One region of the Thiogranum longum genome, then DNA from elsewhere that is predicted to be linked to it. Evidence: predicted binding sites of a transcription regulator. Region 1 holds the regulator's gene; each other region holds the start of a gene.
What was found. Region 1 encodes FNR, which switches genes on or off when oxygen is low (the NO sensors DNR and NnrR bind a similar motif). Its sites were predicted from a motif close to TTGATNTANATCAA; they were not measured.

Region 2: a site for FNR is predicted at 2,452-2,465, ahead of ppk2 (polyphosphate kinase 2). Genes of this name have one in related genera too.
Region 3: a site for FNR is predicted at 5,380-5,393, ahead of hemN (oxygen-independent coproporphyrinogen III oxidase). Genes of this name have one in related genera too.

Annotation. Positions count from the first base shown of each region.
Region 1 is NZ_SMFX01000001.1:2,904,121-2,911,818, forward strand. It holds gene tatA (twin-arginine translocase TatA/TatE family subunit) at 1-83, opposite strand, end outside; gene DFR30_RS14120 (phosphoribosyl-ATP diphosphatase) at 120-443, opposite strand; gene hisI (phosphoribosyl-AMP cyclohydrolase) at 445-837, opposite strand; gene hisF (imidazole glycerol phosphate synthase subunit HisF) at 896-1,675, opposite strand; gene hisA (1-(5-phosphoribosyl)-5-[(5-phosphoribosylamino)methylideneamino]imidazole-4-carboxamide isomerase) at 1,741-2,469, opposite strand; gene hisH (imidazole glycerol phosphate synthase subunit HisH) at 2,508-3,152, opposite strand; gene hisB (imidazoleglycerol-phosphate dehydratase HisB) at 3,195-3,788, opposite strand; gene fnr (fumarate/nitrate reduction transcriptional regulator Fnr) at 3,937-4,704, shown strand; gene DFR30_RS14155 (OmpW/AlkL family protein) at 4,819-5,463, shown strand; gene ccoN (cytochrome-c oxidase, cbb3-type subunit I) at 5,535-6,950, shown strand; gene ccoO (cytochrome-c oxidase, cbb3-type subunit II) at 6,966-7,595, shown strand; gene DFR30_RS14170 (cbb3-type cytochrome oxidase subunit 3) at 7,601-7,698, shown strand, end outside.
Region 2 is NZ_SMFX01000001.1:1,052,433-1,060,130, reverse strand. It holds gene purM (phosphoribosylformylglycinamidine cyclo-ligase) at 1-338, shown strand, start outside; gene purN (phosphoribosylglycinamide formyltransferase) at 331-990, shown strand; gene DFR30_RS05340 (DUF3108 domain-containing protein) at 987-1,772, shown strand; gene dcd (dCTP deaminase) at 1,784-2,353, opposite strand; gene ppk2 (polyphosphate kinase 2) at 2,551-3,534, shown strand; gene DFR30_RS05325 (hypothetical protein) at 3,558-3,830, shown strand; gene ppx (exopolyphosphatase) at 3,839-5,344, opposite strand; gene can (carbonate dehydratase) at 5,371-5,997, opposite strand; gene DFR30_RS05310 (hypothetical protein) at 6,233-6,511, opposite strand; gene DFR30_RS05305 (hypothetical protein) at 6,579-6,953, opposite strand; gene DFR30_RS05300 (hypothetical protein) at 7,203-7,698, opposite strand, start outside.
Region 3 is NZ_SMFX01000001.1:2,061,508-2,069,205, forward strand. It holds gene DFR30_RS10165 (sensor histidine kinase) at 1-27, shown strand, start outside; gene DFR30_RS10170 (hypothetical protein) at 24-1,211, opposite strand; gene DFR30_RS10175 (MFS transporter) at 1,284-2,441, opposite strand; gene aroC (chorismate synthase) at 2,460-3,560, opposite strand; gene DFR30_RS10185 (hypothetical protein) at 3,701-3,889, shown strand; gene hemN (oxygen-independent coproporphyrinogen III oxidase) at 3,947-5,326, opposite strand; gene prmB (50S ribosomal protein L3 N(5)-glutamine methyltransferase) at 5,567-6,487, opposite strand; gene DFR30_RS10200 (SCO family protein) at 6,538-7,173, shown strand; gene DFR30_RS10205 (copper chaperone PCu(A)C) at 7,170-7,637, shown strand; gene asd (archaetidylserine decarboxylase) at 7,643-7,698, shown strand, end outside.

The sequences.
Region 1 (7,698 bases):
CCTACGTTGCGCAGTCGCTTGGCGCCAAACAACACCAGCACAATCGCGAGAATGATCAACAGTTGCCAAATACTGATACCCATAATGTTCTCCTGGAACCCAATCAGGCCGGGACTGGCCTATTTCTGTTTTCTTGCTGCCTTCTCATCCAGACCCGACAGACCAAAGCGGCGCTCCAGCTCTTTCAGCACCTGATCGGGACCAAGCCCCTGGTGCGCCAGCAATACTAGGCTATGAAACCACAAATCCGCCATTTCATAAACCAACTGGTCGGCGTTACCGTCTTTTGCCGCAATGACGGTCTCGGTGGCTTCTTCACCGATTTTTTTCAGGATACTGTCAAGACCCTTGCTGTAAAGGCTTGCCACATAGGAAGAATCCGGCGCCGCCTGTTTACGCTTCTCCAGGATATCGGCCAGTTGGCGAAGAATTTCATCTGACATATCAGGATTTCCCGTAGATATCCGAGGGATCTTTCAATACCGGATCAACCGCTTTCCATTGTCCATTCTCTAGGCGCTGGTAAAAACAGCTGCGTCGCCCGGTATGACAGGCAATTCCACCCTTTTGTTCGATTTGCAGGTTGATCACATCATTATCGCAGTCCAGGCGAATTTCCTTTACCACCTGCTGGTGGCCGGATTCCTCGCCCTTGTGCCAGAGTTTCTTGCGCGAGCGTGACCAATACACGGCATGCCCGGTTTCTGCCGTCAGGCGTAGCGCCTCGGCATTCATCCACGCAAACATCAGCACCTTGCCATCCGCAGCATCCTGGGCGATGACCGGCACCAGCCCGTCCTCGGTCCACGCGATTGCATCCAGCCATTGTTCGGACATGCGATATTCTACCTGTATGAACTTGACGCAGCAGCGCCCGGATCCTTCCCTGTTTGCGCTAGAGGCGCATCTCGATACCACGCCGGACCATATACTGCTTGGCCTCGGTAATAGTGTATTCCCCGAAGTGAAAGATGCTTGCTGCCAATACAGCGTCGGCGTGCCCCTGCAATACACCTTCGGCAAGATGGTCCAGGTTCCCCACGCCACCGGAAGCAATGACAGGCACGTCGACGGCGTCACTGACAGCATGGGTAAGGGCGAGGTCAAAACCGTTTCTGGTGCCGTCACGATCCATACTGGTCAGCAAAATTTCTCCTGCGCCATAGCTGACCATACGCGACGCCCACTCAACCGCGTTGATGCCGGTCGGCTTGCGGCCACCGTGGGTAAAAATCTCCCAACGCGGCTCACCGGTCTGCGCATCATCCTCCACCCGCTTGGCATCGATCGCCACCACAATACACTGCGAACCAAACTGGTCAGCGGCCTGGCGCACAAAGTCAGGGTTGAATACAGCAGCCGTGTTAATGGCTATCTTGTCAGCGCCTGCATTGAGCATGCGGCGAATGTCTGCTGTCTCACGAATGCCACCGCCAACGGTCAGCGGTATAAAAACTTCGCCAGCCACCTTCTCGACCACGTGCACCATAGTATCGCGTTGTTCGTGGCTGGCGGTGATATCCAGGAAGGTAATTTCATCTGCACCTTCCTGATCGTAGCGTCGGGCGATCTCTACCGGGTCACCGGCATCACGGATATCAACAAACTGCACGCCCTTGACGACACGGCCGTTGTCCACGTCCAGGCAGGGAATAATGCGTTTTGCCAGTGCCACAATCAGTGCCCGGACTGCGTCACAGCGGCGCAGGAAGTAACACCTTTATTCAGCATAACCCTGCACTACCCGTCGACCAGCTTCTGCGCTTCAGCCAGGTCAACCGTACCTTCATACAGCGCCCGACCAATAATCGTACCCATAATGCCTTCATCTGCGACAGCCTGAATCGCCTTGATGTCATCGAGGTTACTGATGCCACCCGAAGCGATAACCGGGATACTGATTTCTGACGCCAGTTTCGCTGTCGCCTCGACATTAACCCCCTGCATCATGCCGTCACGACTGATATCGGTATACACAATGGCTTCCACGCCGTCACGTTCGAAATGTTGCGCCATGTCGATGACATCATGGTTGGAAAGTTTCGACCAGCCGTCGATGGCTACCTTGCCATTCTTTGCATCGAGGCCGACGATAATATGCCCGGGGAACTCCAGGCACAGATCATTAATAAAGTGTGGCGCACTGACGGCCTTGGTGCCGATAATGACGTATTGCACACCGGCGTCCAGGTATAATTGCACCGTGTCCTCGTCGCGAATGCCGCCGCCAACCTGAATTGGCACCTCGGGAAATGCCTCGGCAATGCGATGCACCACATCGGCATTGACTGGCTGACCGGCAAATGCACCGTTCAAATCAACCAGGTGCAAACGCTTCGCACCGGCATCAACCCAGCGCTTCGCCATGTCCAGCGGATCGTCCGCAAAAATTGTTTCATCTTCCATTCGACCCTGACGCAGACGTACGCACTTGCCATCCTTGAGGTCGATTGCCGGAATCAGCAACATGTTCCCACCCTCATATCATTGATAAACATCATACAAATCTAACTATCCCGCCCATCCCAGCGGCTGAAATTTCGTAGCAGCGTCAACCCGGCATGCTGACTCTTCTCCGGGTGGAACTGTACCGCAAACAGGTTTTCACGGGCCAGCGTACAGCAAAATTCACCACCATAATCCGCAACGCCTGCGCAGTCAGCGGACTCGGCAGGTATGGCATAGTAGCTGTGGACAAAATAGAAGCGGCTGTCCTGGTCAATATCCTGCCACAGCGGATGCGTCTGCTGGTGCACCTGGTTCCAGCCCATGTGTGGCACCTTGAGCTTTACGCCGTTGTCATTGAGCGAGTCGCTGAAACGTCGCACTTCGCCCTTGATCAGACCCAGGCAATCTATGCCGCCATTTTCTTCGCTGCGTTCCAGCATGGCCTGCATACCCAGGCAAATCCCCAGCAACGGCTTCCCGGAGGCCGCCACCTCACGGATCACCGGGTCAAGTCCGCGCCTCAGCAAAGATTCCATGCAGTGCCCGATTCCTCCAACACCGGGGAAAATGACCCGGTCAGCTGCCAGAATCTTCTCTGGCACGGAGGTGACGAGCACCCTGGTCTCTCCCGCGACATGCTCCACTGCCTTGGCAATGGAGTGCAGGTTACCCATTTCATAGTCAATGATAGCGATGCTGGACATGGCGGACAGATGCTTGCCGGCAGTGCGGCGGGATTTTCCCGGCTACAGGCTCCCTTTGGTGGAAGGCATTATACCCGCCATACGCGGGTCTGCCTCGGCCGCCATGCGTACGGCGCGCCCGAATGCCTTGAAGACCGTCTCGGCGATGTGGTGTGCATTGTCGCCACGCAGGCAATCAATGTGAACTGTTGCCTTGGCATGATTCACAAAGCCTTGAAAAAACTCATGAAAAAGATCCACGTCAAAATCACCGATACGGCCGCGCGCAAAATTGACGTGATAGTCCAGCCCCGGTCTACCGGAAAAATCAATGACCACGCGCGACAGGGCCTCGTCCAACGGTACGTACGCGTGCCCGTAACGACGAATCCCTTTTTTATCACCCAGGGCCTCATTAAAGGCCTGTCCCAGTGCAATTCCGATATCTTCCACAGTGTGGTGGGCATCGATGTGCAAATCCCCTTTTGCCTGTATGGCTATATCCAGCAGGCCGTGGCGGGAGATCTGGTCCAGCATGTGCTCCAGAAAGGGCACACCCGTATCAAATTCAGAATTGCCGGAGCCGTCCAGATCGAGCTTTACACCAATCTGTGTTTCCAGGGTATCGCGCTGAATCTGCGCTGTTCTCGCCGTCATGGTCAGGATTTCGTTACAGTTGATCGGATTGACCTGAATCCTATCTGAAATCGCACAGTTAGAGAACCATTCTTTACTCATATAATATAGTTGCCGACAGTGTGTCGTTTTGCACATAATGCGTACAAACCATCCAGCAGGTCGTGCCATGCCCACTCGAAAACAGGAAAAAGTCGTCTCCCTGAAAGAGATTACGGTTGCCTGCCAGGAATGCAGCCTGAATGAAATCTGCCTCCCTGTGGGTATTGATAAAAACGATATGGAGCAGCTGGATGCCATTATCGACCGCAAGCGGCCGCTGGCGCGTGGGGACCACCTGTTTAAAGTCGGTGATCGCTTTCGCGCGCTGTACGCCGTACGTTCCGGCTCACTGAAAACCTTCGCAACATCCGAGGATGGCCAGGAGCAGGTAATGGGTTTTCAACTACCCGGCGAACTGGTTGGACTGGACGCCATTGCCCACAACAATCACCCACTGACAGCCAGGGCCCTGGAAACCACCAGCGTCTGTGAAATCCCCTTTGATCAACTCGAAGCACTGAGCACTCAGCTACCCGACCTGCAACGCCAGATGTTACGCGTCATGAGTCAGGAAATTCATGATGACGAGCAAAGCATGCTGGCACTGGGCCAGCGCTCCGCTGAAGAAAGGCTTGCTGCCTTTCTCATCAGCCTGTCCAATCGCTACAGGCGACGCGGCTTTTCCTCCACCCAGTTCAACCTGACCATGTCACGCGGCGACATTGGAAACTACCTTGGACTGGCGCTGGAGACTGTCAGCCGATTGTTTACCCGCTTCCAGAACGAAGGCCTGCTGAAAGTCGAGCGCAGGCATATCGAACTTCTGGATCGTGATCGTCTGTGCCAGTTCTCATCTGCCAACTGCGACGCTGACAACCCTGTCTCCCGCACCTGATCCTCTCCCGCCACAGCCACGAAGTTAATGCTGTTTTGATCTGAATCAATGCCGCTCACCCGGCACTCACGCAAAGTACACCTCAACCCCGCATGTCTACAGAGGAGTACAACGATGGGTACCTTGAAGAACGCCATGATCGGTACAGTACTGGTCAGCAGTTTTGCTTCCATGCCACTCATGGCCTATGAAACCGGTGATTTTGTCGCCCGGGTCGGCTGGGCGCACCTGGCGCCGAATGATGATGCCGATGATTTTTCCGGACTCCCCGGCACCACTGTCAGTGTCGAGGATTCCGATACGCTCGGCGTCTCTTTCACTTACATGTTCACTGATAACCTTGGTGTAGGTCTGCTTGGTGTCTGGCCATTTACCGTCGATATCAAGGGTGACAAGGGTGCTCTGGCGGGTACAGGCAAGGTTGCCGACACCAAGGCATTACCTCCCACTGTCACGCTGCAGTATCACTTCAACTCCGGTTCCAACCTGCACCCTTACGTCGGCGCAGGCATCAACTACACTTATTTCTGGGATGAAAACACCAATGGCGCACTGAGTGGTACGCAGCTTGATCTCGATGACAGCTTCGGCCTTGCTGCTGAGGCCGGTCTGGATTACGACATCGGTAACGGCACCCTCATCAGCGCCCAGGTGTGGTATGCCAGGATTGGTACCACCGCGGATTCGTCTGCCGCCGGCAAGGCAGATGTTGATATCGATCCCTGGGTCTTCATGCTGGGTGTCGGCAAGAAGTTCTGAAGTAACAGCAGGCGTGGCGAAAACCGTCACGCCTGCTTTTGTCCAATCTTTCTCTCATAACAGGAAACGCCATGGACTCACAGACCACATACAACTACAAGGTTGTGCGCCAGTTTACCGTGATGACTATCGTATGGGGCATCGTCGGCATGCTGGTCGGCGTCTTTATCGCCGCCGAGCTGGTATGGCCGGAGTTAAGCTGGGATCTGCCCTGGTTAACCTTCAGCCGCCTGCGCCCACTGCATACCAATGCCGTCATTTTTGCTTTCGGTGGATCGGCGCTGTTTGCGACTTCATATTATGTCGTGCAGCGCACCTGCCAGACGCGGCTGTTCTCTGACAAGCTGGCAGCATTCACCTTCTGGGGGTGGACGCTGGTGATTGTTCTGGCTGCTATCACCCTGCCACTGGGTATCACCACCAGCAAGGAATACGCAGAACTGGAATGGCCCATTGATATTCTCATCACTGTGGTCTGGGTGTCATACGCCATCGTATTTTTCGGTACCATCATGAAACGCCGCGTCAAGCATATCTATGTGGCGAACTGGTTCTATGGTGCATTTATCCTGACCGTCGCAGTTCTGCACCTGGTCAACAGTGCCGAGATACCGGTAAGCCTGACCAAATCCTATTCGGTCTACCCGGGTGCCATCGACGCCATGGTGCAGTGGTGGTATGGACATAATGCTGTGGGTTTCTTCCTGACGGCCGGATTCCTCGGCATGATGTACTACTTCGTCCCCAAACAGGCGGGGCGCCCTGTGTATTCCTATCGCCTGTCGGTGGTACACTTCTGGGCCCTGATCTCAACGTATATGTGGGCCGGCCCGCATCATCTGCACTACACGGCATTGCCGGTATGGGCACAATCATTGGGCATGGTGTTCTCGCTGATTCTGCTCGCCCCTTCATGGGGTGGCATGATCAACGGCATTATGACGCTGTCGGGCGCCTGGCATAAACTTCGTGATGATCCGATCCTCAAGTTCCTGATCGTGTCGCTGTCCTTCTACGGAATGTCTACCTTCGAAGGCCCGATGATGTCGATCAAGACTATCAATGCACTGTCTCACTACACCGACTGGACTATCGGCCACGTGCATTCCGGTGCGCTGGGCTGGGTTGCCATGGTGTCGATCGGCTCGGTCTACTTCCTGATTCCAAAACTGTTCGGGCGTGAGCAGATGTACTCTATCAAGCTCATCGACTGGCACTTCTGGATGTCAACCATCGGCGTCGTGCTGTACATCGTCTCCATGTGGATCTCCGGCATTATGCAGGGCCTTATGTGGCGGGCTGTCAATGATGACGGCACGCTGACCTACAGCTTTGTCGAGTCACTGGAAGCCATGTACCCCTACTACTTCGTCCGCTTCCTGGGTGGTGCGCTGTTCTTCAGCGGCATGTTGGTGATGGCCTACAACGTTATCAGGACCACTTCCGGTGCCGAACCTGCCGATGCCCCGGTCCCACAGACGGCGTGAACGAGGAGAATTATCATGAGTCATGAAGTCGTCGAAAAAAATATCGGTCTGATGGCGGTACTGATCCTGCTGGTCATCAGTGTCGGCGGGCTGGTCGAAATTGTTCCGCTGTTTTTTGTGAAGAGCACAACGGAGCCTGTCGAAGGGTTAAAACCCTACACGGCACTGCAACTGGAAGGGCGTGACATCTATGTACGTGAAGGCTGTTACCTCTGCCATTCACAGATGATCCGGCCGTTCCGCGCCGAGACAGAACGCTATGGTCACTACTCGGTGGCGGGTGAGTTCGTATACGACCATCCATTCCAGTGGGGATCCAAACGCACAGGCCCGGATCTGGCACGTGTTGGCGGTCGTTACAGTGATGACTGGCACCGTGTACACCTGACAAATCCACGCGATGTCGTTCCGGAATCCAACATGCCGAGCTTCCCCTGGCTGGGGGAAACCGAACTGGATGGCAAGCTGATCAAAAAGAAAATGCGCGTCATGAATATGCTCATCAGCGCCACCTGCAATGGTTGCGATACCTACAGTGATGCGGAAATCGAACAGGCCCCGGAAACACTCAAGGGCAAAACCGAGCTGGATGCACTTATCGACTACCTGCAAGTGCTCGGCACCAGCATTTCATCACGGAGGTAAGCGTCATGGATCTCAATACATTGCGTGGCATCACCACGGCACTTGCACTGATCGCTTTCCTTGCCGTCTGTATCTGGGCCTGGAGCAAAAACCGCAAGAGTGC
Region 2 (7,698 bases), 1.9 Mb from region 1:
CGCTGCTGGAAAAAGTCGAAGTCCACAGCCTGTGCCACGTTACCGGTGGTGGCCTGCCGGAGAATCTACCGCGCATGCTGCCAAACAATACCGTCGCCAGCATCGACACCGGCAGCTGGCAATGGCCCGCCGTGTTTCGCTGGTTGCAGGAACAGGGTAACGTCGACAGTTTTGAAATGTACCGCACCCTCAACTGCGGCGTTGGCATGGTCATTTGTGTACCGCAGTCCAACTGTGATGCGACCCTCGCGCTGCTTGAAGCACAGGGCGAAAATGCCTGGCAACTGGGCAGCGTGAAATCCGGCAAAGGCGAGGCGCGCGTCGAGCTGAATGACTGAAACGCATGCCCCCCTGAAGCTGGTGGTACTGATCTCGGGCCGTGGCTCCAACCTGAAAGCCATACTCGAAGCCATCGACGCAGGAGAACTGCCGGCCGTGGTCAGCGCCGTCATCAGTAACCGTGTCGATGCGCCCGGACTTGCCTGCGCCAGTGAACGCGCAATCGACACACTGGTGCTGGACGCCGCGGATTACCCTGACCGCGAAGCTTATGATCACGCCCTGCAGGGCATGATCGACCTGTTCAAGCCCGGGCTGGTCGTGCTGGCCGGCTTCATGCGCATCCTTTCACCGGCGTTTGTACACCACTACAGCGGTCGCCTGATTAACATACACCCGTCCCTGCTACCCGAGCTTCGCGGCCTCGACACCCACCGTCGTGCTCTCGAAGCCGGCCACACCGAACACGGCGCCAGCGTCCATTTCGTGACTGAAGAACTCGATGGTGGCCCGGTCATCGCACAGGTACGCCTACCCGTATTGCCAGACGATAATGCCGATACACTCGAACAACGCGTGCTGGAACAGGAACACCGTCTTTATGTCACTGTCATACAGTGGATTGCTGAAGGCCGTGTCAGTCTGGAAGACGATGGCCTGCACTTCGATGGCGAAGTGCTGGATGCACCGAAACAACTGGAGGCAGCGTGACACGACACCCTGACAACAGAAGATCCGGCCTGCTGGCACGCCACTTCGCCATGCTCACCGTACTTGTCATCACATCCTTGCCCGCGCTACCTATAGTGGCCGGAGCAGAAGAACCCTTTCCGGAGTTTGTCGCCGATTACATCGTACGCGTGAACGGCATCAAGGTTGGCGAGGCCACCTTCTCCCTGATGCACAAGGGCGCTGACGAATACCTGTACCGGCAGCGCTCGAAATCGACCGGTGTTGCCGCCCTGCTCGGATCAGACACATCCGTACAGAGTAGCCGCTGGCGCTACGTTGACGGCACCATCAAGCCGCTTGAATTTCGTTCTGAACGGGAAGAAGGCGATGACGACGACAACGCCCACCTGCTGTTCGACTGGAAACGTCTGCGCGTTACCAACCGCGGGGCCGGTAAGCACTGGGATATAGAAATGCCCGAAGGCACACTCGACAGCCTGGTGATGCAGATGGCCATGCTGCTCGATCTTCGCGACGGCAAAACCCGGCTCGAATACCCGGTCGCTACCCGTGGACGCATCAAACACTATGTATTCGAGGTGACTGGCAAAGAAACCATTGCACTCCCGTTCGGTGACTATGAGACGATCCGCGCTGAACGCAAGGATGACAAAAAAGACAAAAGCCTGGTATGGGGTGCACCGGCACTGGATTACTTCCCGGTACGTTTCCTGAAACAGAAAAAGGCCGGCGTAAAGGTGGAAATCCTGTTACAGAAGCTGGATCTCAACCCGCGCCTTGCCCAGGACCAGGCCGACTAGCCTGGCCGCTGTCAGGCCTTTGGCAGAGTCACTCCGGTCTGCCCCTGGTACTTGCCGCCACGATCCCGGTAAGAGGTTTCACAAACCTCGTCGGCGCCCAGGAACAACACCTGCGCCACCCCCTCGTTGGCGTAGATCTTGGCCGGCAACGGTGTGGTGTTGGAGAACTCCAGTGTGACATGCCCTTCCCACTCCGGCTCCAGCGGAGTGACATTGACAATAATTCCGCAACGCGCATAGGTCGACTTGCCCAGGCAGATGGTCAGCACATCGCGTGGAATACGGAAATACTCCACCGTGCGCGCCAGCGCAAAGGAATTGGGCGGGATAATGCAGACGTCAGACTTCACGTTGACAAAACTGTTGTCATCAAAATTCTTGGGGTCGACCACGGCAGAATTGATATTGGTGAAAATCTTGAATTCGTCCGCGCAGCGTATGTCGTAGCCATAGCTGGACGTGCCGTAGGAAATGACCCGGCCCGTCCCCTCGTGCTCGCGCACCTGTCCCGCCACGAATGGCTCAATCATGCCTTCCTGCTCCGCCATGCGGCGAATCCACTGATCGGATTTAATTGACATCGTCTGCCCTGCACTGAAAATTCGAGCGGCAACGATACCGGGAAACAAGGCGTAAAAAAAGTGGCTACGTTATGAATCCAGGGCAGATTCGCTGAAGTTTGACCTGGATCATGGCATTTTCTACTCACCCCGACAGATACTGACTATACTTGTACAAGTATCCAAATTCAGAAAATCACGACGTCAAAGGAAAAGCTGTGTCGACTAACCTGAGAGATGTGTCCGTTATCCAGAATTCTGGCCCCGAAAAGGTGAAACCTGTAGTCGCCAGGAAAAGAAACAAAAAGCAGCTTCGCAAACTGATGAAGCGCATGACCAACCCCCACAAAGTAATGGATTCGCCAAAGATTATCGGTGGCAAAGAGTTGCTGAAGATCAGCTATGAACTGGGAGAATACCCTTATCCCGAGAAAATCAGCCTGGAAGAATATGAAAACGAAAAACACCTGCTTCAGATTGAATTGCTGAAAGTGCAGGCCTGGGTGAAAGAGAGTGGCCAGCGCATCCTCGCACTGTTTGAAGGTCGTGATGCCGCCGGGAAAGGGGGGGCCATAAAACGCTTCATGGAACACCTGAATCCGCGCGCTGCCCATGTTGTCGCACTGGAAAAACCGACCGAGCGTGAAATTGGCCAATGGTATTTCCAGCGATACATACAACATCTTCCAACACGTGGTGAAATGGTTTTCTATGATCGCTCCTGGTACAACCGCGCCGGTGTTGAACGTGTAATGGGGTTTTGTACTCCGGACGAACATCTTGAATTTCTGCGCCAGGTACCACAGATCGAGCGTATGCTCGTCAATTCAGGGATGCACCTGTTCAAGTTCTGGTTCTCGGTCAGTCGCCAGGAACAGTTGCGCAGGTTTCATGCGCGACGTCATGATCCACTGAAGCAGTGGAAGCTGAGTCCGATTGATCTCGAATCCCTCAACAGGTGGGATGAGTACACCCGCGAAAAGAACACCATGTTTTTCTATACGGATACAGCAGACGCCCCGTGGACTGTCATCAAATCGGATGACAAAAAGCGCGCCCGAATAAACTGCATGCGGCATTACCTGCATCAACTCGATTATCCGAGCAAGGACCCGATAGTAGCGCGAGCACCGGACCCGCTCATCGTAGGGTCTACCAGGACCATGAATAACCGTGAATCATCCACCGTTTTTCAGGGATAACGTCAGGCAAGGAGATTACAGCTGTGCCCAAAGAAAAACCCTCCGAGAAAAAACTCGACCTGATTATCAAGAAGGCCCGCAAAGCAGCCAGGAAGGCAGAAAAAGCCGCCCGACGAGCCGAAAAAGCCTTGCTCAAGGTCAAGAACGCCAAGTCCAGGATCAAGGGTGATGTAGATGTCATAAGGGAAAAGCACCGCAAACTCAGCAAACAGATGGAGTCATACGTAAAAGAACAATCAAAAAAAGCCATTAAAAAAAGCAAGATCAAAAAGAAACTCAGAAAAAAGAACGCCTGACATCACAGCTAACGGTAGTCCAGCGACAATCCCGCGGCCTCAATATAGCGGGCCTCTTTCTGCAAATCTGCGTCGGTCAGAGAGTGCTGTTCCAGCCAGCGTTCGGGAAATGTGAGTATTATTTTTTCCCTGTCGAGCTCCATTGAAACATCTGGCACCTGCTCATCGGTTCGCCCACGGTGAAACAGGACAGCAAGGCGCAACAGAATGCACAGACGCAGGCCCGGCTTTTGCGCGCGGCTGACCAGCTCATCGAAACTGTTCAGGCGAATTTTCTGCCGGTGATTCAGAACCAGTGTTGCCAGAAGAGCCTGCTCGGTACGCGAGAACCCCGGAAGATCAGCATGCATCAGTATGTACGCACCATGCTTGTGGTAGGCACCGTGCGAGATTTGCAAACCAATCTCGTGCAGTTGCGCGGCCCATTTCAGTAGCTGCCGGTTCTCCTCGATCAGTTTCCAGTCTTTCTCGACCTGCGCGAACAGTAACAGGGAAGTACGCATCACGTTATCAGCATGGCCGACATCAAGGTTCCAGCGCCTGACAACCGAATCCACCGTCGCATCACGCGCATCCCTGTGCTGGATTCGTCCGACCAGGTCGTACAGCAGCCCTTCCCTCAGCGCCTGCCCCGAAACCCGCATTTGTTTGATGCCCAAGGTTTCAAAAACAGCAATCAGGACGGCAAGTCCGCCAGGCAGTACCGGCGACCGATCTTCCTTCAGACTCTCGAGCCTGAGCCTGTCAACATGCCCCTGTTTGATTAACCGGTTACGCATCTGGTAAAGGGATTTGAGCGTAATACCGGTGTCACACCAGCCTTCGGCCTGGGCGATATTCCTGATGGCCTTGATGGTGCCCGAACAGCCCACCGCCTCCTCCCACCTGCCCTTGCCTGCCCTGAAATCCTGCGCCACAGGATGAATCGCAAGACTGGCATTAAGAATGGCCGCTTTCATGCGTTTTTCTGTTATCTCACCACCATCGAAGAATTCCTTGCTGGTGCTGACGCAGCCGGTATACAGACTTTCACGCAGAAGGGAATCACCACCTTCACCGATAATAAGCTCGGTACTACCACCACCAATATCTACAACCAGTCGCCGGCCTTCCCGTGCGGCACGGCCATGCGCAACACCCAGGTAGATCAGGCGCGCCTCCTCGCGGCCTGAAACAATTTCGATTGAATGACCCAGCAGACGCTGTGCCTCAGCGACAAATTTTTCAGCATTGGTGGCAACGCGCAAGGTGTTGGTACCGACGACGCGAACATCGCCGTGAGGAAGGTTGCGAATACGCTGCCCAAACCGCTCCAGGCAAGCCAGCGCACGGTCGGTGACCTCACGTGAGAGCTTGCCATTGCCTTTAAGGCCTTCGCCCAGGCGAACGGGTTCACGCAGCTTGTCTATGATCGATAAAGTACCCTCCTCTTCAAGTCGGGCAACAATCATATGAAAGCTGTTGGAACCAAGATCTACAGCCGCGACAATGCGCTTTTCGTCGTCTTTATCCATATAAGGCGCGCGACACCCGGGCCAGGCTAGGCATTGCGAGTCGTCTCAATCAATTGCTCCTTGGACGTAATACAGGTGTCCAGGTCTTTCAGGATTCCATCTTCAATGCTGTACACCCAGCCGTGAACAGCCAGCTCGATACCCTTCTTCCATGCGTCCCGCACGATGGTTGTATTGCAAACATTTATCACTTGTTCCCTTACATTCAGCTCGCACAGCAAATCATGCTTTTCCGCATTATCCAGACCACTTAACATGTCGGCATTAAAACGACCCACATCTTTCACGTGACGTAACCAGTTATCGATCAGGCCATGCTCTGTGTTTTCCATAGCTGCAGTGATCCCGCCGCACCCATAATGGCCGCACACTACAATATGCTTTACTTTCAGCACATCAACCGCGAACTGAATCACCGAGAGGCAATTCAGGTCCGTATGAACGACAAGGTTGGCTATATTGCGATGAACGAACACCTCTCCCGGGGGGAGATTGACAATCTGGTTTGCCGGTACCCTGCTGTCGGAACAACCAATCCAGAGGTATTCCGGTGATTGCTGCATTGAGAGCTGCGAGAAAAAATCGGGATCCCGCTCCTTGATTTCACTGGCCCAGGCCTGATTTCTTTCAAACAGATGCTTTAACGTTTTCATGACCCGGGAACTCCTGTACACATTTCTCACGCAACGACCTGGATTTCATAATTCTCCGCAAACAAAGACCCTGTAATCATCGCTCGCTATATTGCTGATTATACCAATATTCAGCCCCGTTTTATCAGTGCCTTCTGATAGCATTAATGGCTTGCCTGAACGACGACAGGAGCGTTCCGCAATAGCGCGGGTTTCAATAAAAGGGGGGCTCCCCGTTTTATACTTTTATCTGGAATTAATTATCGTCCGAATCCGGTTCATTCTCACCGAAGGGATCATCAACTATCAGATCATAAATAGAGGACGCATAGGTTAAAACTGCACCCTGGGTTATACCAAGATTCTGAAATGCATCACGAAGCTGCACTAAAAGTGATTCCTGTCCAGGGTCTTGCTTTATTGCTTCCAATATTGCGACGAAAGATTTGATTCTCTCTTGTTCAACGTTTGAATTCAGCATATGAATGGCTTCTTCAATTCTCGCAACATCCACATTGCCTGTAATATTTTTCATAGTTCTTTTTACCCGTTTTTAAACTGCGTTCTGAGCCCGGCGTTACTTGCTGAACTCGAGGGCGTTGTCATGATTCTTTTTCACCCTCCACATCATCGAGCTTTTCCTGTGCACGCCCCTGTCGATACGAATCGACGATACCTATAACCCAACAAACGACCAACGCAACCGTGGCTATATTCATTGGTTGTTCACTACCACTTGACTGTTGTGACACCAAATCCGTGATGGTCGCCATATCAAGCGCAACAGCGCCATTTCCGTTTTGGATTTTTTCGACAACCTCAAGCGCCGTGGTCACAATAGCAGAGACAATGAAATAAATTGCGGTAGCTGAAGCCATACACAATATGGCGCCATGGACATATCGCTTCAAGTACAGATGCCCGGTACCAGGGAATATCAAGCCTGAAAGAAGGGCTGCTTTTGTTGATCTTTTCACAAACTATCTCGACTCAAAACCCAAGGGTGCGGACACAATAAACATAACGCCCGCATAAAGCGCGCGAGGTACGAGCATCGCCTTTGATACGTTTGTTATGCATTTTCTTCAATTACCGCTCGATTTCTTTTCCAAAGTGTACAAAGGGGGCGGTAACAATTAATTCTAGTTGGCTATCGAAAATTAGTCCATTTGTCACCGACCCCATTAATTTGTCAGCTTAAACAGGACTGATGCCAGGCTGTCGTTTCAATGTCCTGCTGTTGTCCCGGCATTCTCGCTGGGATCAGGCTCCACAATGGTGTAACCCACATTGCAATAATTCACGCTTACGCATCTATCAATACAGTTAGGTCTTATTGGAGAGGTGGTATTTGGCAAAGGATTTATTGGTGAAGCAGCAATGAAATAATTGAACTTTGAGTTATCGATGTTCGCAGAACCAATAGAATTGGTATTTAGAAATTGATACCCAGCTATACCCATACCCGTGTTAATCAGACCTTCTTCGGTTTCTCTGGCACTTTCTATTGATGCCATGTCAATATTTTCCTGCTGCGGTTCATTTCGGCGTAATTTGAAGCCAACCAGAAAACCACCATTTGTTTTTCCTCCACATGCAAAAGAGGTAACAATAGAGCCATGAGGCAGATTTACAGGCGCAAACATTGTGCCTTTAAAATCACGCGAAGTTCCCGTCGAGTTTCCCTTGTAACTGCCAGGCTCATCAGAGCTTTTGCTATCT
Region 3 (7,698 bases), 840 kb from region 1:
ACCTTCACCCTGCATCGCGCCGGCTAGAAATATCTCGACAATCTAAAGGTCACGTGACTGTCCTGTTTGAACGCGGACAATACGGGACTTTTACGTGTATTCAGGAACCAGCGGCTTTCCAGCTCCAGTTTCCAGCGATCACCCAGACGACGCTCGGCTTCCACCGACAACTGGTATGCACGATCATTGCGATCGACGATCACTCCGGCAAGTAGCTCGCTGCTCTGGGTATCATTCAGTGCCAGCCGGGCCCCGGCAAAGATATCATCGTCCAGTACTGTTGGCGGTGACACGGTGAAATCATCGTCGCGGCCATCGCGCGACACTTCCAGTAGCAGACCAAGATCGGCACTGCTGCCCACAATCTGGTACAGCGTGTACTCAAAACCACCGACCGCGGCAACAAAGTGATTGCCGTTTTGCGAGCGCCACAGGCCTTCGAATTTCCATAACCAGCTGTCGTGTGTGTACTGGATATCCACGCTGGCCTGATCGATGATGTCGTAGACCGCAAAGAAACGGGTGAAAGTCGCATCAGGAACAAAGCGTGGTTCACGCCCGGTACCGTGAAAGATCGACAGACCAAAATCCCAGTCGCCGATATAGTGTGAGTAACGCGCTGCCACGTCGACGTGCCGCTGTTCCTGACTGTTGCTGTAACGCGCCTCCCCGTCAATAACCAGTGGGAAGCGCAGGCGCCCTTGCTTGCCGGGAAAGGTGCGCTCCCTGAAGCCTGGCAGGACGTATAGCGCCAGATCACCCCAGTCGCGCTGGAACGACAGCTGCAACATCGGCTGACCCAGCTTGTCTTCGCCGTCGATATTGCCGACCTGGTCTGTCTGGTTAATGATATCGACCAGGTGATTGGACTCTGTTACACCCCAGAACACCCGGTTCACACCTGCCAGCAATTCCCATTTATCGGTGATATGCAGCCACCAGGCTTCACGCAGGTCAGCACGTGTGCGCCGCTGGTCCTGGCTGTCGAGGTGGGCAAAGGGGATGAAAGCATACTGGTTGCGCCGGTCACCGGTTTCGAAACGGAACTCCGGCTGCCCGATCAGCGCGGCCTGCACGCCATCGAACTGATCGGGGTAGGCGGCATTGGATACAAATCCGATTGCCTCGCCAGCCAGGAAGCCGGATACCTGCAGCCCACCAGCCTGCGCCTGGATCGGCAGAAACAGCAATAACAGTACCCTTCTGAACATTTCCCCTCCTTCCCCACAGACAAGGTAAAATCCGGTCGCCCCGTCATTGCGAGGAACGAAGTGACGGGGCGGTTAAGGTGCAACAGACATAGTCTCCTCACGAATGCCACGCCAGGCGACGATGCCGGCAAGTAATGCTGTCAGTGCAGCGCCGGCATACATCCACTGTGCACCAAAACCTTCCCAGACATAACCGGCCAGCAAGCTGCCGATTGCTCCTCCTGCACCGAAACTCAGACTACTGTACAGGGCCTGCCCACGCCCCTGATGGCGACCGACGAACTGACGATGCACCAGGTGAATCGCTACCGCATGATACACACCAAAACTGGCCGCATGCAGGGTCTGTACGAATATCATAATGCCGGGTTGATCGACAAACAGGGCCAGTAATAACCAGCGCAGCGCCGTCAACAGTGTTGCCGCCAGCAGCAGGCGGCGCGCACCGAATCGCGGCAACCAGTGATGCATGCGCAGAAACACTCCGATCTCTGCAACCACGCCAAGTGCCCACAGCTGGCCGATGGCTGACTCGCTGTAACCATGATCTGTGAGATAGAGGCTGTAGAAGGTGTAATAAGGTCCGTGGCTGGCCTGGATCAGGAAACACACCAGCAATAAAGAAATAACCGCCGGTCTTCGCAATACCGTCAGGATCGGTTCGTGGCCCATTGCCTGCTGTCCTGCCGCGCGTTCAGGCACGGCCAGGCTGCTGAACCAGATCGCGGCAAACAGCAGCACAAGCACCTCAGGCAGCAAGCCGGTACCGGTAAAATCCAGCACGGCGCCAAGCCCTGCGACAGAAACGATGAAGCCGATCGAACCCCACAGACGGATGCTGCTGTAGCGGTGTGTTTCATCCCCCAGGTGGCTGAGCGTGGTCGCCTCGAACTGTGGTAGTGCGGCGTTCCAGAAAAAACTGAACACACCCATCACCAGTGCCAGCCACCAGTAGCCGTGCGCAATAAAGACACCGCAGAAAGACAACGCCGCCAGCAGGCTGGCAATGCGGATAATCCTCATGCGCCGGCCGGTGTGATCGGCAATCCAGCCCCAGATATTGGGCGCAATGATTTTGGTCGCCATAATAATAGCGATCAACTCACCGATCTCAACCGCGTTGAATCCCTGCGACTTGAGATACAGGCCCCAGTACGGAATCAATGCGCCAAGGGAGGCAAAATAGAAAAAGTAGAAACCGGAAAGTCGCCAGTACATGACGTCAGGCAAACCGAACTGCCGCAATGATCACTCGGGGGCTGCGGGGATCACAGGGGTTGCGGACTGAACGTCTGCGTTCTGCGCCCGGTGGCGCAGCAAATGATCCATCAGCACAATTGCCAGCATGGCTTCGGCAATTGGTGTCGCACGAATGCCGACACAGGGGTCATGGCGTCCGGTGGTGATGACTTCAACCGGGTTACCGTGAATATCAACCGTACGCCCGGGCAGGCGCAGGCTCGAGGTCGGCTTCAATGCAATGCTGACCAGAATGTCCTGCCCGGAGGAAATACCACCCAGCACACCGCCCGCGTGATTACTGAGAAAGCCCTGCGGGGTCATCTCGTCACGGTGTTCCGTACCCTTTTGCGCCACACTGTCAAAACCGGCCCCGATTTCGACACCCTTGACTGCATTGATACTGACCATAGCGTGTGCAATCTCGGCATCCAGGCGATCAAAAATCGGCTCACCCAGACCGGGAATCATCCCGGTCGCGACCACATTTACCCGTGCACCGACCGAGTCACCTGCCTTGCGCAACGCATCCATGTAGGTTTCCAGTTCTGGCACCTTGCCAGGGTCGGGACAGAAGAACGGGTTCTGGCCCACTGCGTCCCAGTCTTTCAACTCAAGTGCAATGGGACCAAGCTGGGCCAGGTAGCCACGGATCTCGATGCCGCAGGACTGCCTGAGATATTTTTTTGCAACGGCACCCGCTGCGACGCGCATAGCCGTTTCACGCGCCGATGAACGACCACCACCCCGGTAGTCGCGGATACCGAATTTCTGCTGATAGGTGTAGTCCGCATGGCCGGGACGGAAACGATCCATGATGGTCGAGTAGTCCTTGGAACGCTGGTCGGTGTTGTGAATGATCAAACCAATGGGCGCACCGGTGGTTTTACCCTCGAATACACCCGAAAGGATATGCACCTCGTCAGCCTCGCGGCGCTGGGTGGTATGGCGTGAGGTACCGGGTTTACGGCGATCCAGGTCATCCTGCAGGTCGGCCTCGGACAGCTCCATACCGGGCGGGCAACCGTCCACGATGCAGCCGATGGCCGGCCCGTGACTTTCACCGAAACCGGTGACGGTAAAGAGTTTTCCAATGCTGTTTCCCGACATGGGGGCTTATTGTACAGGACTTTAGGCGCAGGGGAATTGCCTGCGGGTAGACCTGAAACCAGCATGGTTAAAGGCGCCGGGCGTTACGCCGTTATTAAACCCGTAACCTTCAATCAATCCGACCAGACAAGGGGATCACAGTGAGCCACCGGGGAAACGCCATCGGCACCTATTTTGGCAAGCCGATTTTTGAATCCATTGAATTACAGAACGAACCCTATGTGTTCGACCGCATCGCACAGTATGAAGACGACGAATTCCCGCTCGATCGCCTGAGTGAAAATGAAGTTCTGGTAGAACCCGGCCTGATCTACCGCCACAAGGATTGACACATCTCTCTTGCCAGGAAGGCACTGATTCACCGTGTCATTCGCAATGACGGGGGGCTAAATCAGCTTCGAGAAACGTACTTCCTGGTCCGCACGATAACGATCGAACACCTTGCAGATATTTCGAATCAGCAGACGGCCGCGTTCGCTGATGTGGATGTATCGCTCATCGACTTCCAGCAAACCATCAGCCTGCATTTGCTGTAACTGTTGCAGCTCAGCGGCAAAATAATCATCAAAATGGACGGCAAACTCGCTTTCCACCCGCCGGATATTCAGACTGCCGTGGCAAATCAGCTGCTGGATCACTTCTGCCCGCAAACGATCGTCGTCGTCTATCGCCACGCCGCGCGCGACCGGCAGGCGTGCTTCATCCAGGTCGCGGTAATAATCACGCACATCGGTATGGTTCTGGGTATAACCGCCCGGCATCGAACTGATTGCACTGACGCCCATGGCGACAAGATCTGATTCAGCGTGTGTCGAGTAACCCTGGAAGTTCCTGTGCAGACTGCCGCTACGTTGCGCCTGGGCCAGTTCATCGTCGCGTAACGCGAAGTGATCCATACCGATGTACTGGTAACCGGCGTCTGTCAATCGCTCGATAGTCAGCGCCAGGATGGCCAGCTTCTCATCGGAATCCGGCAGGTCTTCGGTATTGATACGCCGTTGCGGCTTGAAGCGCTCTGGCAGATGGGCGTAGTTAAACACGGACAAACGTTCAGGCCGTGCAGCAATCACGGCTTCCAGTGTGGCCGAAAAACTGTCCACGGTCTGTAACGGCAAGCCATACATCAGGTCCATGTTGGTGGAACGAAATCCCAGCCGACGCGCCTCGTCGAGGACGGCCAGTGTTTCGTCCAGCGGCTGTTCCCGGTGCACGGCTTTCTGCACAGCCGGGTTGATGTCCTGCACCCCCAGGCTGAGCCGGTTGAAACCCAGTTCACGCAAAACGCCCAGCGTATCCTTGCGCAGTTCGCGCGGATCAATCTCAATGGAATATTCACCACTGTCGTCTTCGGCAAGGTGAAAATTCTCACGCAGCACAGCCATTAACTCGCAGAGTTCCTGTTCGCTGAGGAAGGTTGGCGTACCCCCACCGAAATGCAGCTGCTCCACACGGCGGTCCGGATCAACCAGCGACGCCTGCAGGCGAATTTCCCGGTACAGGTAATCAAGATAGTTGCGGGCCCGGCTGCGGTCGGCGGTGACAATCTTGTTGCAGGCGCAGTAATAGCAGACATGGGCACAGAACGGGATATGCACGTATAGCGACAGGGGCCGCCCAGTTTCGTTACTGGCATGTACCCAGTGCTGGTGCTCGGCCGAACCCACTTCCGGCCTGAATTCCATGGCAGTCGGGTAGGATGTATAGCGCGGACCACTACCGGCATAGCGCCGTATCAGATCAGCGTCGAAATCGACCGTCTGCTGCATGCTCTTCTCCCCTGTATTGAGGCGGAGTCTAGGCTGGTGGCCCATCAGCCACCTTGACCTCGGTCAAGAGAACGCTCATCACGCTCCAGCTCCTCCAGAAACCCGCTGGCCGCACCCGGCGAATTCATAACGTATTCTGTTGCGGCGCGAAGCTCCTCGATTTCAAACAAGGCCTGCTCGACCGGGTCAACGTACGGGTGTGCTGTTTTCGTTCTTTCTAATATGGATTAATATTCGCTACTAACTACATAGAATACTTCGAAATACTCCCTGGAATTCACGCGTCTGGCCCGCATCAAGCAGGAACACACCGTGACCACCGCGCTCAAAGTCGAGCCAGGTAAAAGGCACGTCGGGAAAACATTCCATCAACATATCCTGACTGTTGCCAACCTCGACTACCAGTATGCCGTCATCCGCCAGCCAGTCAGCCGCCTGCGCCAGAATGCGCACCACAATGGCCAGTCCCGCCTGTTCGGCCCGCAGGCCCAGTTCCGGCTCGTGATGATATTCCTCGGGCAAGGCCTGCATTTCTTCATCAGGCACATAGGGCGGGTTGCTGATAATCAACTGATAGCGTGCCGGTTCCAGCGCATCGAACAGGTCGGACTCGACAAGCCTGACCCAGTCCTCCAGACCATGCCGCTCCACGTTGCGCTTCGCCACCGCCAGCGCCTCCGGCGAAATATCCACGGCATCGACCTCGGCATTGTCAAAATGGACGGCACAGGCGACGGCGATACAACCACTGCCGGTACACAGATCCAGCACCCGCTCGACATTGTCCGGCTCCAGCCAGGGGGTAAAACCCCGCTCGATCCACTCAGCCATTGGCGAACGTGGCACCAGCACCCGCTCATCGACATAAAATGGCAGACCTGCAAACCACGCTTCCCCGGTCAGGTAGGCTGCCGGCCTGCGTGTTTCAATACGCTGGCCCAGCAAATCCAGTACCACACTGCGTTCAGCTGTGGTCACATTGGCGCCCAGGTAATGCTCCGGAAAACCCACCGGCAGATGCAGTGCGTGGCTGACCAGTACCAGCGCCTCATCGAAGGCATTGTCAGTGCCATGACCAAATACCAGACCGTTTTCACGGAAACGGCTCGCACCCCAGCGCACCAGGTCACGGATGGTTTGTAGCTCTGCCTGATCGGCCATGCAAAATGATCCCTACCGTCGCGGCCGCGTCAGTGGAATAATACGCGCCCATGTTAAATTCAAATATCACGACCCGTGTCGCGGGGCGCATTATACCGGTACTGGCCGCTCTATGGTTGCTGACGTCCTGCAGCTCGCCCGAACCCCCTCAGCTGGCGGGTGGTACGCTGCTGCCCACGCCCCGCGAAGTGGTGCCTTTCACGCTGGTCGACCACCACAATGCTCCGTTTACCCGGGACTCTTTGCGTGGTCAGTGGAGTTTTGCCTTTTTTGGCTATACACACTGCCCGGATGTCTGCCCCAATGCCCTTGGCATGCTGAAACGGGTTGAGACGCTGCTTGAAGCCGATGGTGTGACGCCGCTGCCACGGGTCCTGTTTGTCAGCGTGGACCCGGCACGCGACACGCCAGAAGTGCTGGCAAGCTATGTTGCCTACTTTCACCCGGCCTTTGTCGGCGTAACCGGTGAAGACGCCGAACTGAAGCGCCTGACGCGTCAGCTCGGGATCCTCTACGGGCGCTCACCTGGCGAAACCGACAAGGACTACCTGGTCGACCACAGCGCAGCGATTATCCTGTTTAACCCGGAAGGCCACTACCAGGCACTGTTCAACGTGCCACACGATCCGCAAAAGATCGCTGCAGACTTTGTGGCCATCCGTAACTGGTATGAGGCAAGCCGATGAAACGAGAACTGAATCCCGCAACTGCCGGCAGAGAAAGCGCTCCGGGCAAATGGATGCTGTCTGTTTGCCTTGCCCTGTGGGCAGTAATGGCGAGTGCAGCCGACAGTCTTGAGATTGACCATGCCTGGATTCGTGAGGCCCCGCCCGGGGCACCAATGATGGCGGGCTACCTGTGCCTCGAAAATAACGCTGACGCCCCTGTCACGCTGGTTGGCGTAGAAAGTCCGCAGTTCGAATTTATTATGATGCACCGCACCGAAACCGTGAAGGGTATGGCGCGCATGCTGCACCAGGACAAGGTAGTGATAGCAGCAGGGAAGCGCGTCTGTTTTGAGCCCGGTGGACTCCACCTGATGATGCCCGCTCCTGAACCACGCCTGGTTGCCGGCGACCGGGTCGAACTGGATCTGCTGTTTGAGGATGAATCAAGACGGCGCATCACGGTACCGGTCAAGGCCCCCTGATACGCATGCCAGCCGTACCGACTGCATCCTGGCAGGACTACCTCAAGTCACTGCCGCTCTA